Regions from separate parts of the Shewanella sp. SR44-4 genome, predicted to be linked through region 2. Evidence: predicted binding sites of a transcription regulator. Region 2 holds the regulator's gene; each other region holds the start of a gene.
The links. The regulator sigma-54, encoded in region 2, starts transcription at its own class of promoters, with help from an activator protein. The targets are predictions, from matches to a motif close to GTTGGCACGNNNNTNGNNT.
Positions count from the first base shown of each region.

Region 1: norV (anaerobic nitric oxide reductase flavorubredoxin) is a predicted target of sigma-54. The motif match lies at 2,040-2,058, and genes of this name have one in related genera.
Region 3: nirB (nitrite reductase large subunit NirB) is a predicted target of sigma-54. The motif match lies at 1,512-1,530, and genes of this name have one in related genera.

Region 1 is NZ_JACJDU010000055.1:20,818-24,024, forward strand. It holds gene norW (NADH:flavorubredoxin reductase NorW) at 1-473, opposite strand, end outside; gene norV (anaerobic nitric oxide reductase flavorubredoxin) at 470-1,975, opposite strand; gene H5125_RS18950 (PH domain-containing protein) at 2,410-2,778, shown strand; gene H5125_RS18955 (GNAT family N-acetyltransferase) at 3,005-3,207, shown strand, end outside.
Region 2 is NZ_JACJDU010000001.1:59,300-62,506, reverse strand. It holds gene lptB (LPS export ABC transporter ATP-binding protein) at 1-348, shown strand, start outside; gene H5125_RS00240 (RNA polymerase factor sigma-54) at 491-1,975, shown strand; gene hpf (ribosome hibernation promoting factor) at 2,001-2,288, shown strand; gene ptsN (PTS IIA-like nitrogen regulatory protein PtsN) at 2,291-2,734, shown strand; gene rapZ (RNase adapter RapZ) at 2,731-3,207, shown strand, end outside.
Region 3 is NZ_JACJDU010000013.1:22,741-25,947, forward strand. It holds gene nirB (nitrite reductase large subunit NirB) at 1-1,330, opposite strand, end outside; gene H5125_RS08405 (ANTAR domain-containing response regulator) at 1,573-2,265, opposite strand; gene H5125_RS08410 (glycosyl transferase) at 2,253-3,207, opposite strand, start outside.

The DNA of each region.
Region 1 (3,207 bases), on a different contig from region 2:
ATTTCAGTGCCGATAATACCCGCGCCAATAACCAAAACACGTTGTGCATTTTGTAGTTGCAGCTGCGCATTATTAAACTCACTAAGACTGTTTAAGGTGACCACACTGTCTGTTGCGTTACCAAGCATTGATGGCACAAAGGTTTTTGCTCCTGTTGCTAGCACCAGTTTTGTATAAGGATAAGCAACACCTTCAACAAACACCGCTTGCTGTTCACTATCAATGCAATCAACCTTGGTAAAAGCATGCAGAGTAATATTATTCTCGGAGGCAAACTCTTGTGCAGTAAGGCGGATTAAGTCCGCACTGTTTTGCTTGTTACTAAATACATGGCTCAAGTCCGGTTTATTATAATCGTGGCCTTCATCAAGGGTGAACACGGTTATCGGTAAATGCTTATCTGTGCGTCTAATGGTTTTGATTAGTTGATATGAGCCAAAGCCGCTACCGATGATAATGATGGGGGCGCTCATGATGCTTTCCTCTCAGCGATAGGGACAAAAACATCTTTGCCAAGGCCGCAATCTGGGCAAAGGAAAAAGTCTGGCACTTCGCTCCAAGGTGTACCTGGTGTTACATCTTGATTAGGCTCACCCAATACTGGCTCATATACCCAATTACACACAGTGCAGAGCATATTTTGTGAATCACTCATTGCCGTCGCTGTTGTACATGTCGGTTTGGTTGCTTGAGTTGCTTGAGTTGGCTTAGTGGTTACAGTGGCTTGAGCACTCTTAGCTAGCGATGCCGGTGAAATGGATTTTACATTACTTAAATCATGCCATGCCCAGCTTTTAGCTATCTGGCGACCGTGCTCACGGCATTCGCGCATCGCTTTACCATCTGGTCGCCATTTTGCTTTTAAGCCGACAATGGTTTCAAATCCGGCATCTGTAAGACGGGTGTGAATACGGTCAACTGCGCCGCCGTTCCAGCCATAACTTCCAAATGCACCGGCTTTTTTATCTTTAAAGCGCAGGCCTGTGATCTCTTCTAGCATTCCCGCGACTTTCGGCATCATGACATTGTTCATGGTTGATGAACCCACCAAAATACCTTTGGAGCGGAACACGTTAGCTAATATGTCATTTTTATCATGACGGGCCACGTTAAACACTTTAACCGACACAACAGGGTCAACGTCGTGGATGCCTTGAGCAATGGCATCGGCCATCATGCGGGTGTTATTAGACATCGAATCATAAAAAATGGTGATTCTGTCTTCTTGATAATTATCTGCCCATTGCAGATATTGATGAATAATTTGTGCTGGGTTGTCGCGCCACACTACGCCATGGGCGGTAGCAATCATGTCAACGGGCAGGTTAAAGCTTAGCACCTCGTTAATTTTGGCGGTAACCAGCGAGCTAAACGGGGTTAAAATATTGGAATAATAGCGTAAACACTGATCCATCAATTCAATTTGGTCTACTTCGTCATTAAACAAATGCTCATCGCAGTAATGCTGACCGAACGCATCATTGCTAAACAACACAGCATCTTCCGTTAAATAGGTCATCATGCTGTCAGGCCAATGCAACATAGGGGTTTCAATGAACACCAGCTGCTTACCGTTACCAATGTCTAAGGTATCGCCGGTTTTAACGATATTAAAATTCCACTCTGTATGGTGATGTAAGCCAGTAATAGAGTCGATAGCATTTTCGGTACAGTAAATCGGGGTATTAGGAATTTTAGCCATTAAAGCCGCTAAGGCACCTGAGTGATCTTCTTCCGCATGGTTAATGACGATGTAATCAATCTTATCGAGATCAATTTCCATCTCAAGGTTTTGGATAAATTGCAGGCTGAAACGATGGTCAACAGTATCGATTAAGACATTTTTCTGTTCACGAATAAGGTAACTATTATAACTGGTGCCTTTGGTGGTTTTATATTCAGTACCATGGAAGTCCAATATTTCCCAGTCACGTTGTCCGACCCAATCGATGTTATTTTTAATGTGAATTGTCATATGTACACCTGTAATAAATTAGAAGTTAAAGTTGATAGAGATATTTCAAAAGTTAACTTCGTTATTGCAGAGTGCATGCCAACTGTTTATCTTATTGATTATATGCAGGTAATGTATATTTAGTGAATTTTATTGATGTCATAAAGACACACTGTGAACTGTCAATATGACGCTAAATTGTCATATTGACTTCTTATTGTGTTATAAAACGACATTATTGATGAAATGCCAATCACAGGCTTTATCGCTATTTATCAGCTAATACAAACTGAGATAAATGCTTGCTTCAGTTGCATTTTGTAATGTTATTGTTATTACATTAAGCTAAGGCTATTCACTAGAATACGATAACCACGAAATTTACTGAGCTGTTTATGTCGTAAAATTTGTATTAATTCAATCCCTTTGGATGTCAGATATAAAAAGGATGTTAGATGATAGATTTTAATAATAAAGGTTTTTTCAAACTGAAGCAGGATTCTGATTTTGCAGACAAAGCCCGCGATTTACTTATCGATGATGAACGAGTCATTGATTCATATAAATCCATGCGTGATGGTGTCATTTTTACCAGTAAAAGAATTATCGCTGTTAATGTTCAAGGCATTACAGGAAGTAAAAAAGATTTTACATCTTTGCCTTACAAAAATATTGTCGCTTACTCAATTGAAACATCGGGGACATTCGATCTCGATTCCGAACTAGAAATATACTTTTCAGCGATAGGCAAAGTTAGGTTTGAGTTTACTGGTAAGGCCTCAATGCTGGAGATATCAAAAATAATCTCAGGTTATTTATTATAGTTCTGCAAATGCCGCTATTGTCAATAATTGCTTAATAAATTGATAATTTCAACAAACGAACCATTAAGGTTTAATCTGTTGTAAAATATGAGTTTAGTCTAGAATTTAATGCTGAAACTGAGGAGTGTTAAGTGGGTCGTTTCGTCAGTTATCTGGCGTCGAGAAAGACTAAAACGTGGGGTGTAAAATTGTAAATATGGCTAATGTTCAAATCAGAGTGTTGCTGATGAGTGATTGGGGAATCTATAGAAGGTTACGTTTATTAGCATTACAAGACTCGCCAGATTCGTTTGGCTCGACTTATGAACGAGAAGCTGAATTTACCGACGAAGAGTGGATTTCTCGTCTTAATGCAAGCAATCGAGCAAAGCATGCATTGCCACTGATCGCTGAACTTGATGGCGTCGCTGTAGGCTTAGCATGGGGACA
Region 2 (3,207 bases):
ATTACTCACATACGCGACAGCCAAGGTATGTCGTTATCGGGTGGTGAACGTCGTCGAGTTGAAATTGCGCGCGCTTTAGCTGCTAATCCAAAATTTATTTTGCTTGATGAGCCCTTTGCTGGTGTTGATCCTATTTCGGTCATCGACATTAAAAAAATCATCCAACAACTTAAAAATCGCGGTTTAGGGGTATTAATTACCGACCATAACGTACGTGAAACGCTAGACGTTTGTGAGCGAGCCTATATCGTCAGCCAGGGTAATTTAATTGCCGAAGGCACACCTGATGAGATATTAAGTAATCAACAAGTTCGAGCTGTGTACTTAGGTGAACAATTCAAGCTATAGTTACTTTACTGGCCTTTTAGTCTAGCTAACTCATTTCATTGAACGATACCTAAACAACGTTAAATGTCATTGATGTTTATGGCAATCCATTATAGTTCGAGATTGTCATTTTTATGGAAAATCATCTAGGGATAAGCGGTAAATGAAAGCGTCACTCCAACTTAAAATGGGTCAACACTTAACCATGACCCCACAATTGCAGCAAGCCATTCGCTTACTGCAATTATCGTCATTGGAGCTACAGCAGGAAATCCAACAAGCATTAGATTCAAATCCATTGCTTGAAATAGAAGATGAGTTTTCTGAAGCAAAAGACTCCTTAAAAGAAAACCGCGACCAAGCGGATACAGACTTTAGTGACAACAGTATTGTTAATGTCGAAAAAGACACTTCCACCGTCGACATAACAGAATCCATGACCAAAGAAACCATGGATGATTTAGCCATGGATACCACATGGGATGAAGTATACACAGCCTCACCTATGTCAGGTTCAGGCAGTGCAAGCATGCGCGATGACGACATGCCCTTTCAAGGTGAAACCACCGAAGGTCTGTACGAACACTTAGAATGGCAAAAAAATCTCACTCCATTTTCAGACACCGATCTCGCCATTGCCACCGCCATTATTGATGCCATTGATGAACGCGGTTATCTAACCCAAAGTACCGAAGATATTCTCGAAGCCATGGGTGATGAAAATGTGGAACTCGATGAGGTTGAGGCGGTATTAAAACGCGTTCAACACTTTGATCCTGTGGGTGTTGCAGCACGTGATTTAAGCGAATGCCTATTTATTCAATTAGCGCAATACTCTAACGACACACCCCATATCGATAATGCCCGTTTGTTAATTAAAGGCTATTTAGAGTTAATTGCTGGCCGTGATTTCAGATTATTGATGCGTAAAACAAAACTAAAAGAAAATGAGTTACGTGACGCAATCACTCTAATCCAGACACTCAATCCTCGTCCGGGCTTATTAATTACCCCCATGGATGATGAATACGTGATTCCCGATGTCACAGTATTAAAGAAAAATGGCCGTTGGGTAGTAGAGTTAAACCCAGACAACATGCCTAAAATTGGTGTTAATCAGCAATATGCAGCCATGGCTAGAGGCAGTAAAAACCCGTCGGATAGTCAATTTATTCGAGGCCATCTGCAAGAGGCTAAATGGTTTATTAAAAGTATTGAAAGCCGTAATGATACTTTACTTAAAGTGGCAAATTGCATTGTGCAATTTCAGCAAGGCTTTTTTGAATATGGCGAAGAAGCCATGAAGCCTATGGTGCTCAATGATATCGCTGAAGCCGTAGAAATGCATGAATCGACCATTTCACGAGTCACCACACAAAAATATATGCACACCCCTCGTGGCTTATTTGAACTAAAATACTTCTTCTCTAGCCATGTCAGTACTGACGATGGCGGGGAATGCTCATCAACGGCCATTCGTGCTTTTATCAAAAAGCTGGTTGCCGCAGAAAACCAGAAAAAACCACTGAGTGACAGTAAAATGGCTCAGCTTCTGGCAGAACAGGGCATAAACGTTGCTCGTCGTACGATAGCAAAATACCGTGAAGCAATGATGATCCCGCCCTCAAACCAACGTAAGAGTTTATAACCTACTAGGCAATGGAGGATTTTTTATGCAAATAAGTCTGACTGGACGTCATGTCGAAATAACAGAATCTTTACGTGAATACATCCACAGTAAATTTTCAAAGCTTGAACGACACTTCGATCAGATCCATAATGTACACGTTGTGCTCAATGTAGAAAAATTACAACAAAAAGCAGAAGCCAAAATCAACATTAATGGCGCAGAAATTTTTGCAATGTCAGAAAGTACTGATATGTATGCTGCAATAGACGCCCTGATCGATAAACTCGACCGTCAGGTAATTAAACACAAAGAGAAGAATACAAAACACTAACGATGGAACTTTGTACCATTCTGCAGCCGGAATGCACTACCTGTGCCACACCGGGCAGTAAGAAAAAAGTACTGGAACTCATCAGCAATTTAGTCGCTGCCCAGTACCCAACCCTGTCTTCGCAAGAGGTTTTTGAAAGCCTGTTAGCGAGAGAGAAAATGGGTAGCACAGGTATAGGAAATGGCATTGCGATACCTCATGGTAGATTAACGACCATCGATCACCCTATCGCGATATTTATTAAATGTGAAGAAGCCATTGCCTTTGATGCAATCGATAAGCAACCCGTGGATCTTTTATTTGCTTTGTTAGTCCCTGCAGACCAGTGCCAACAACATTTAGGCACGTTATCGAGCATGGCCCAAAAGTTAAGCGATAAGCAAATATTGAAACAGCTTCGTAAAACTCACGACGCAACAGAACTTTATCAGGTTATTACTGCATGAAACTAGTTATAGTATCGGGACGTTCAGGCTCAGGGAAATCCGTTGCCCTGAGAGTATTAGAAGACCTAGGATATTATTGTGTTGATAATTTGCCTTTACCACTCATTGGCACATTATTAGCCCAGCTTAAAGGCAGTAATGATTTGGTTGCGATTAGCGTTGATGTTCGTAACATTGCAGAACAAGGTAAAGTGCTTCAAGACCAATTGGCACTACTTCAAAATGACACTGAAATTATCAGTTTCTTTTTAAATTCCAATGACAAAGTATTGCTTAAACGTTACAGCGAAACACGTCGATTACACCCGTTATCTAAAAATCATATTTCACTGCAAGAAGCGATAAAACTAGAAGGCCGTTTACTTGAGCCTATCGCAAAAATTGTTGATCACTATATCGACACTTCTGCGCTAAATATCTACGAATTAAGCGACCAAGTTAGGCAAATATTATTAGGCAGTGTTGATAAAGAG
Region 3 (3,207 bases), on a different contig from region 2:
TTTTATGGTTGCCGGCGGTCACGGCCTCAACAATGTCGCCCTTGGTTACTTGATGACAAGAACACACTATAGAAGTGTCTTTTAAATCGGCTTCGTTTTCTGCACCGGCTAGCAATAACTCAACTGCGGAACCTTCAATCTCGTCTTGAGACAAATAGCTATCAAGCAAGCGGCTGTAATCGCTGTTATCACCAATCAGCACTGCACCTTTTAAAAATTTACCGGTTTCGTCTAACCATAATTTTTTATAAATACCCGCTTGGTTATCAGATAACTCAACAAACTGTGCGTTATCAAAACCACGGCTAGCACCAATAGCGGCCACATCAACACCCAATAATTTAAGTTTGGTACTCATGTCTGCGCCGGTAAATGACTGCGACACGCTATTAGATGTTAATGAAGCAATATGCGAAGCGACCACTCGGGCCATTTGGTAACCAGGTGCAACTAAACCAAATATTTTTTGTTGCCATAACGCACACTCACCGATGGCATAAACATCGGGCGCTGAGGTTAAACAGTAATCGTCAATTTCAATGCCGCCACGTTCACCGATACAGATATTTGAAACTCGAGCTAATGAATCTTGTGGACGAATACCGGCAGAAAACACAATCATGTCAGTTTCAAGATAAGACTCATCATTAAAGGTCATTCGGTGCATTGCCGTTTCACCGTCAATAATCGCAGTGGTGGCTTTTGAAGTATGTACACTCACGCCGAGCTGTTCAATTTTACTGCACAGTAATTCACCCGCTTTATCATTTAGCTGAACGGGCATCAATTGTGGTGCAAACTCAACAACGTGGGTTTTTACCCCGAGCTGCATCATGGCATTGGCGGCTTCTAAACCTAATAGTCCACCACCAACAACCACCCCAACTTGACTGTTTTGAGCTGCGGCCTGAATCGATTCAAGATCTTCAATGGTGCGATACACTAAGCATTGAGCACGATCGTTACCTTGTATCGGTGGCACAAATGGAAATGATCCCGTTGCAAGCACTAAGCGGGTGTAAGAATAATGATCACCTTGCGCGCTAGTCACCGTTTTGGCGGCAATATCAATTGCCGTAATAGGTGTGTTTAAGTGAAGCGTAATGCCCCAATCTTGATAATCTTGCGCGCTGGTTAACATCAGTGGATCGGCGCTACCGGTCTCGAAATATTTTGACAGCTGCACTCGGTCATAAGCTGGACGCGGCTCTTCACCAAACACGTGCACATCAAACGTTTTATTGAGACCTAAACTGCACACTTGCTCAATAAAATGATGACCAACCATGCCATTACCAACGACCACTAACTTGGGTTTTGAGACTGCCATATCCAACTCCTTCATGCCTTGGACCGTAAAAAGCAAAATGGCGCCAACTCCGCTTAAGGAGTTGGCGCCATTGCCTGTTGAGATCCAAATTTTTAAAATAAATTGTTGAGGTAAACGACCCCGTTAATTGCTGCCATTCACACTATCGTCAATCTGATACTTTATTCATTATATGTATTGTTTGCAGGCTCTATGCCAACTACAAAAAAGACTTAAACCATTGATTTATTAGCCTTAAAAAATCAACAGCCTTTACTAAACGCTCTACTGTTGTCCATCTTGGTCACAACCGCACCAAAGTGAGGCGCACCATCGTTGTTCACTGCGGTGTTTAGTGATTTTGACTTACCATGATGCTGAGTAACAATAGCAATAATTTGCGCTGACATTTGAGCTAATGACAAACCTTTTTGCATCGCTTGTTGTTGAATAATCTGGTGCGCTTTGGTTTCATCGAACCCTTGCTGCATAACGATAAGCTTGGCCTGACTAAGTAGTTTTATACTGCGGATTTCATCATCCAGTTTCTTAAATTCGGCGAGTGTTTTACTCGCTGCATTAAAACGTGCTTGGGCCAAACTAATGACACTGGTTAAACGATTAACACTTAACACCTCAGGAATAAAAGTGATGCGACCGCAATCAAGTAACTCGGTTAATGCTGTCTGCTGCCATGTTTTGGCATTGACAACTATCACCATTGGCTTATTGGTTAATGTACGCTGAATAAGTCCTTGGATTTGAGCGTGCAATGTGTCGGTTAATATCAACAAGGTATCAAATGTTTGTTGATGTAATCGTTGCTCAATTTGGCTCACAGAAGTTAACACAGTGACATGTCCAAACGCTGCCAAACAAGCTTGGTACTTTACAACTTCACAATCGACCACTGGCACAGCTGAAAAACTCAGGTCACAAAAAATTAAACTGCGCATAACCACTCCTCGTTCAGCCATTTGGCTAATGGATTGTCTGTTGAACTGAAGCGGTTTGCCCAACATTGTTGACTCAAGTAAACGGCTTGCTCCGCTGCCATAATCTTCTGTGAATTTGATTTTTGTGAAATGGATTCTGGTGAAATTGCTTCCGGTGGAATAATCGCTGTATTTAATTTGTGGTTAAGTAATAACAATACTGCAGCCAACGTTGCCGTCATACTGCTAAGCGCCTGCTCAATCATGGTGCGCGACATTAATGATGTCAGCGCATCAGCAGAAAAAGGCTCTTTTTCGCGCCATAACAGCGCAAGAATGTCGCTAGATAATTCAGCTTGACCCACTTTTGCACCAGAAAAGCCTTCTAATAACGTAGGGATAGATAAGCTCGATACCGCTATATTATCTGTCTGTCCGTTGACGACAGTTATCGTGGTAGCCACTCTTGGATTACACTCGGTTTCACCTTGTAAGCCTTTAAAAATAGCCACACTGCCGGCGTGATATTCGCTTTTCTCAAATAAAATTTCGCATATTCCTTGGTGTACCGCATCTAACCCAGGGTGAAAATAACTGCGAAGGCTTATTGGTGCATTAGTTGGGTTCATGCAACGCGCTGCGGTTTGAATCAAACTGCGTAGACCTAATTCTTGATGTAATTGACGACACTCATCTAACACTGGTGCTAAGTCACCCGCTCGAACATAAACAATATTATCTGACTGCAATGCCACTTTGGCCATTTGTGATGATGTACAACACGCAATATTAAGTGATGCTAAACATGATTCAACATGACGGCGATGAGGTAACGCTTGGCTGTCACCGTGTAACATCACCCGAATACCTTGTTTCGCCAATAACTTAGCAACCAGTAAAAGCCAAGGTAACTGTTCGCGCTTGCCCGCATACACAGGCCAATCGATATCAACCTCAAGCGAA